3 regions of the Halomonas sp. AOP43-A1-21 genome follow, and region 1 is predicted to be linked to each of the others. Evidence: predicted binding sites of a transcription regulator. Region 1 holds the regulator's gene; each other region holds the start of a gene.
What was found. Region 1 encodes PhoB, which activates phosphate uptake and scavenging genes when phosphate is short. Its sites were predicted from a motif close to TGTCATANNNNTGTCANA; they were not measured.
Positions count from the first base shown of each region.

Region 2: the regulator PhoB is predicted to act here: its motif matches at 1,228-1,245, upstream of phnD (phosphate/phosphite/phosphonate ABC transporter substrate-binding protein).
Region 3: the regulator PhoB is predicted to act here: its motif matches at 1,095-1,112, upstream of ACT3R7_RS11330 (Na/Pi symporter).

Region 1 covers NZ_JBQSWC010000003.1:155,522-157,793, forward strand. Annotated here, with positions in the region: gene ubiA (4-hydroxybenzoate octaprenyltransferase) at 1-700, shown strand, start outside; gene phoB (phosphate regulon transcriptional regulator PhoB) at 809-1,498, shown strand; gene phoR (phosphate regulon sensor histidine kinase PhoR) at 1,501-2,272, shown strand, end outside.
Region 2 covers NZ_JBQSWC010000037.1:48,025-50,296, reverse strand. Annotated here, with positions in the region: gene phnC (phosphonate ABC transporter ATP-binding protein) at 1-133, opposite strand, end outside; gene phnD (phosphate/phosphite/phosphonate ABC transporter substrate-binding protein) at 214-1,179, opposite strand; gene ACT3R7_RS17725 (bifunctional diguanylate cyclase/phosphodiesterase) at 1,306-2,272, opposite strand, start outside.
Region 3 covers NZ_JBQSWC010000018.1:10,961-13,232, forward strand. Annotated here, with positions in the region: gene ACT3R7_RS11330 (Na/Pi symporter) at 1-1,026, opposite strand, end outside; gene ACT3R7_RS11335 (winged helix-turn-helix domain-containing protein) at 1,230-1,541, shown strand; gene ACT3R7_RS11340 (heavy metal translocating P-type ATPase) at 1,563-2,272, opposite strand, start outside.

The DNA.
Region 1 (2,272 bases):
CGCTGCGGGGTGTGTGGTGAACGATTATGCCGACCGGCATTTTGATGGCCACGTAAAGCGCACCAAAAATCGCCCGCTGGCAACCGGACGTATCAGTGAAACCGAAGCCCAGCTGCTGTTTATCGGCCTAGTGGCGGTCGCGTTTATTTTAGTGCTGCTCACCAACTGGTTTACGGTGCTCTTATCGCTGGGCGGGGTCGTACTGGCGTTTATTTATCCGTTTATGAAGCGCTACACCCACTTTCCTCAGGTGGTGCTCGGGGCGGCTTTTTCCTGGGCGATCCCCATGGCGTTTGGCGCCGTATTAGGGCATGTACCGCTAGATGCCTGGCTACTTTTTTTTGCCAACGTGCTGTGGACGGTGGCCTACGATACTCAGTACGCCATGGTTGATCGTGATGATGATTTGAAAATCGGCATTAAATCAACGGCAGTGCTTTTTGGTGACGCAGATCGTCTGATCATTGGCTTGTTGCAGATCGCCACGCTCGCGCTTTTGGCCTGGGTCGGCGTGCGCGTCGGGTTAGGCGGCTTTTTCTGGCTGGGGCTTGCCGGTATGGCGGCGACATTTATCCATCAGCAGCGCCTGATTCGTCATCGTGAGCGTGACCCGTGCTTCCAGGCATTTTTGAATAACCACTGGGCGGGGCTACTCATTTTTGCAGGCATTGCGCTTAGCGAATGGCCGGTTGTGGGCTAAGCCTGCTCAGCGCGATTAATGCTTGTCATATAAGTGTCATCAAGTCATGGTGTTATTGTCACTGAGATGTCATTGAATTTCCTTCTTTGAACACCGTGAGGCCCTGGGATGACCGCCAAGACCGTTTTGATTGTCGATGATGAAGCGTCTATCCGCGAGATGATCGCCGTAGCGCTGGAAATGGCGGACTATCGCGTGCTTGAAGCGGATAACGCCCAGGATGCCCACGCGCTGGTGGTAGACCATCAGCCCGACTTGCTACTGCTTGATTGGATGATGCCGGGCACCAGCGGTATTGAGCTGGCAAGACGCCTAAAGCGTGAAGAAGCGACGGCTGAACTGCCCATTATTATGCTCACCGCCAAAGGCGAAGAGGATAATAAGATTCAGGGGCTTGAGTCGGGGGCGGATGATTACATTACCAAACCTTTTTCACCGCGCGAGCTGGTCGCACGCCTGAAAGCCGTACTGCGTCGCGCCACGCCACGCGGCGTGGAAGACCCGATCGAAATCAATGGCCTGCTGCTGGATCCGGTTAGCCACCGCGTAAGCGCTCACGGTAAGGCGCTTGAAATGGGACCTACCGAATACCGCCTGCTGCAGTTCTTTATGACCCACCAGGAGCGGGCTTACACACGCAGCCAACTGCTCGATCAGGTGTGGGGCGGCAATGTCTACGTTGAGGAGCGCACCGTGGATGTCCATATACGGCGCTTGCGTAAAGCATTGGGCGAAGTGCATCAGAACCTGATCCAGACGGTACGGGGTACCGGTTATCGCTTCTCTGCCCGGGTGTAATTGTGCGCCTGTGGAGCCGTGAGCTGTGGCGCATTGCCTGGTTAGCGACCATTGGGGTTTGCCTGGGATGGCTATTGGGTTCGGCAGGGCTGGGGTTGTCGGCCGGATTGGCCGTCTGCTTGTTCTACCATCTACGTCAGCTACGCGTGCTTTTTCAGTGGCTCACCCTCAATCCGCATAATGAACCGCCCGCGGCCAGTGGCATGTGGGGGGATCTGCTTGATCGTCTTTATCGCTATCAAAAAAGCCAGCGTATCACCCAGGGACGATTACGGGCGACGCTGGCACGCATTCAGGAATCCTCTGAGGCTATGCGCGACAGCGTAGTCATGCTTGACCGGCACGGTGATCTTGAGTGGTGGAACAGCGCCGCAACGAAGATGCTGGGCCTGCAGACAGCGCATGATCGTGGTCAGCACATCACCAATCTACTGCGCGACCCAGACTTTATCAGCTACTTCAATGCACGCAATTATAGCGAGCCGTTAACTCTGACCTCGCCGATTGATGAGCGTAGCGTCCTGCAATACCAGATTACCCTCTACGGTGACGATGAGCGCTTGGTGATGGCGCGGGATATCACCCGTTTACATCGCCTTGAGCAAATGCGCCGCGATTTCGTCGCCAATGTTTCCCACGAACTGCGTACTCCGTTGACCGTTCTTCTGGGCTATCTGGAAACCTATGGCGATCTGGCCGACCAGCTTCCGCCCCGCTTAGGCCGGGGTATTGAGAAGATGCAGGAGCAGACCCAGCGTATGCAAAATCTGGTGA
Region 2 (2,272 bases), on a different contig from region 1:
TCAGCGTACTTTTGCCCGCACCGGATGGCCCGATCAGCGCCATCACCTGCCCTTTGGGCAGCGTAAGTTCGATATCGGTGAGCGCACGATCTCCGGTGGGATAACGCTTGGTAACGCCGCTGAGTGTCAACATCGTTCTACCTCTTATACATAATGTAACGGCCAGAAGGGGTTAACCTCCTGGCCGAATGTCTACAAAAATTATTGGCTGACTCAGTCGCAGTCGTACGTCACGCCGTTGGCATCAGCGATAGTGCGAATAACCGCCCACTGCTCTTCGTAGGTGATAGGGATAAATTGGGCTTCACCGGAATTAGCAAACTCTTCCTGCAGCGCAGAGCCTTCCCAGTCGTAGCTGAAGAACGCATCCTGAATTTTCTCAGCAAGCTCTGGGTTCAGGTTATGCGCCAAACCGTAGCCCGTGGTGGGAAAGGTTTCAGAGGTATAAATAATGTCGTAGTCGCCTTCATTGACCACGCCGCGGGCAATCATGCGCTTGCCTACCGAGTTGGCAATGGCAGCAGCGTCATAGTCTTTATTTACCACACCTAAAATGGAGTTATCGTGAGACCCAGAGAAAGCCGTCTCGAAGTCTTCATCGGCTTCCAGGCTATATTCAGAGCGTAACAGCGCGGAAGGCGCCCGGAATCCTGAGTTGGACGTCTCAGAAGTGAACGCCAGCTGACGGCCTTCCAGATCTTCGACCGATGCAATGCCGCTGTCTGGGTAGGTGATAATTTCCATCTCGTAACCAAAACTGCCGTCATCGGCGGCCATGATGGCAAACGGACGGAAACCGCCGCAGTTTACGGCAACCGGTACACCGCCGGTGTTAAAGCCTGATACATGCAAACGACCAGCGCGCAGGGCTTCCTGCTGAGCAGCGTTGGACTGCACCGGAAAGAACTGGACTTTTTTACCGGTTGTTTCACTTAGGTGATCAAGAAAATCAGCCCATACATCGGCGTAAACCGCCGGGTCTTCAACCGGGGTATAGGCAAAAATCAATGTATCGGGGTCGACCCACTGCGACTCGTCGCTCGGCGTATCCGCCACCATATCGCCATCGTTATCCACGTAGCGCGTAGAAAGATCTGCCGAGGCATTGGCCGTTACCAGAGCAAAAGCACTGATGACAGCCGCGCTGATCAACGTGCGGGGCAGAGACAAAGAGTGCATAGGTCACCTAATGTGTTGTTCGAAGATAGCGCTATCCTGCCGACACTAGATGACAACCCTAAGACACTCTAATGACTAATTAATGACGCATCAGAAAAAAACCAATAGAGATCAAAGCGCCTTGAATTAGCAGGTACGACGCTCCACAAACATACTGTTACCTACGATCTTCTTAGCCTGATGCTTTAACTCTGAAAGCTGCGCGGCAATGTCCAGCGCTTTGCAGACGGCGGGGTCGATAACCGGCTTAACGGCGACAGAGACGCTCACAAAAGGAAAAAAGCTTACGCTGCCCTGGCGGTTTTCAATCGAGATGCCACCTTGTTCACGGTCGCTGTCCTCATAAAAACCCGGAGCCATCACTTCAAACGAGTCCAGGATTTGCTGACATACGTTTTCCCAATGGCTTAACGGCAGCAGCATCATAAAATCATCGCCGCCAATGTGACCGATAAAGCCGCCCGCGTTGTCTACCTGGGCCTGAAGCAAACGGGATAAGGCAATAATGACATGGTCGCCACGCGCATAGCCGTAGGCATCGTTAAACGCCTTGAAGTTATCCAAATCAACATAGGCCGCGGCAAAGCCCGGCTCGGCGGCAAGATAGTTGGTCAGTGTTTCATTAATTAATATGTTACCCGGAAGTCCGGTGAGCGGGTTGGCATGGCGTGCCTGACGCACCTGTATAGCAGTAATCTCACGCAGCAAATCAATAATGCTGCCCATCCCCAGATAGTCACCATTGGCATCCACAATCACGAAGTCCTCCTGTTCGATATCGTGACTGTCGGTTAACTGCTGGCTCAATACTTCAAGCGGGGTATCCGCATGGGCTATCAATGGATTGGCATCCGCGATGTCCCAGACGCGGCGCTTGGAATAGAGCGAATGGCTATACGGGTTGGTGAACAGGGTTAAAAAGGCGTTACGGCGTACCACCGCGATAGGTTTGCCAGCATCTACTACCGCGACACAGCGCAAGCCGGTGTTATTTCTAAACCGCTCGGCCAATATAGGTACCGAACAGTCGGGCGAGACGGCCTCAATCATGCGAAAAATAGAACGTGCCGAGCGCCCGGCAGGACTGGTTAGC
Region 3 (2,272 bases), on a different contig from region 1:
GACTACCGCCAATAGATTAAAGAATAGATGAACCAGAGCGATCTCAAGGGCCAATATGGCCGTGGCGCCGGTTATTGCGGTGGCTGCAAGCAGCGCCGTAAAGGTCGTGCCGATGTTAGTGCCCAAGGTGAAGGGATAAATCTGACGTAATGAGAACGCGCCTGACCCCGCTAATGGCACCATTAAACTGGTGGTCGTGGATGAGGACTGTACTAAAAATGTTACCACCGCGCCGGAAGCAATACCGGCAACCGGGCCACGCCCGATGGCTTTATGCATTATATTTTTTGCCTGTCCTACCATTAATACTCTCAGCAGCGCACCGATATAACGAATCGCTAAAAAAATCAGCGCAATGCCAAAAACAATCATGGCAATTCCACCGGCAACCGTGGGCAGGTTCATGGCCACACTTTCAACAGTAGAGGTAATCGGCTTCGTTGCCATGCCGACAATATTGATGCTACCCATGGAAAGATCGGCGTCGCCGTAAAATAGAAATGCCGTGCTTTGCGCCATCTTCTCCAACGGATGAAAGATAAGTTCGATAGGCAGGAAAATAGCCACCGCCAGCAAGTTAAAAAAGTCATGCACTGTTGCTGCGGAGAACGCGCGTTTAAACTCAGCTTTATCGCGTACATGACCCAGGCTTACCAGCGTATTGGTAACCGTTGTGCCTATATTCGCGCCCATGATCATGGGGACCGCGGTGGCAACCGGCAATCCACCGGCCACAAAGGCGACGATAACCGAGGTAACGGTGGAGGATGACTGAATCAACGCCGTAGCGACAATCCCGACCATCAGGCCAACAAAGGGATTGGTGGCAAACTCAAAAAGCTGTTGGGCATGATCGCCAGCAGCTATTTTGAAACCGTTACCAATAATTGATACTGCACAAATCAAAAAGTACACCAGCAAGGCAAGCGTGAGCCACTGCCTTAATGTCCCTTTGCGCCTGACCTTTACCCTTCCACGCTGGCTGGGTAACACCTCTTGTACAGCGCTATTAATATTCTCGGCCATTTGCCACACCCTCTTGGAAGGAAAAACGCCCTGATGCCCACCTACTTCAACGAAGGATGGCGGCTATAGGTGACATAAGCGTGACAACAGCGTGGCACTATGATGTTAGTGCAAATAGAGTGGACACACATATTAAACGGTGGCTGTGGCAAAAAGCGTTCCGTATGCTTTAGCCGACGCTCATTTTTAAGGCAATCACACTTATGGCCGATGCTCTCAGCAAGACAAAATCCAGCTTCTATCGCCGTCTTTACGTGGCTTACCTGATCGATCAGGGAGTCTCTAGCGTGCCTGCGCTCGTGAGCTTCTGCGGCATGCCGCGTCGTACGGCTCAGGACACCATCACCTCGCTTGCCGAGCTGGATATTGAATGCCAATTTCAAACGACACAAGGCGAGCGCCATAACAGCGGTGAATACCGGATTATCAGTTGGGGTCCTATTGATCCTGCCTGGGTCAAGAAGCAAGCAAACCAGCTGGCCGAAGCGCTTGACTACCCCGCTCTCTCGGCTTGATTAATGTGCTGATTCAGCGGATCAGTCGCGCCAGGCAAGCCGTGCGGCGTTCAGCGTAACGCTTAATGAACTGGCGACCATGGCCAGCACCGCCACCAGCGGTGGAATGGCCATAATGATGACAAGCCCCAGTGCCAGCGTGTTATATAGCGCCGAAAGGGTTAAGTTTTGGACCATCACGTGACGGGTAGCGCGCGCGGTGGCAAGGCCCGTCACTAAACTGGCAATGCCAGGTTTTAACAGGTGCGCAGCGGCGCCTTCTCGGGCAGCGTCGCTGGCATTAAAAGGGGCCATGCCGACATCGGCGGCGGCTAGGCTTAAGGTGTCATTAATCCCATCGCCGACAAACAGAGTGGGAGCAGGCAATCCTTGCACCAGACGCGCTTTTGCTTCTGGCGAGCGCTCGGCATAGCAGGCTTCATCGGGCAACCCCAGCTGCTTGGAAGCGGCGTACACCGCGCTAGGCCGGTCACCGCTGAGCATAGCGACCCAGTAGTTAGCCTGCAATGCGTGAACGCTCTGCGCCGTATCCTCCAACAGGGCATCCTCTAGATAGAAGCTGCCTAGCCAGCCTTCCTCATCCGCGAGCAGTACTTCTGACGCCGATGGGCTTGAAGCACTGGCCGCCTGAGGCGGCAGCTTAATGCCCTGGCTTTCAAAAAAGCGTTGGCTGCCCAGCCAGATATCGCCGTGTTCAGGCAAGCGAAGATGCACGCCCTGCCCTGGCACAT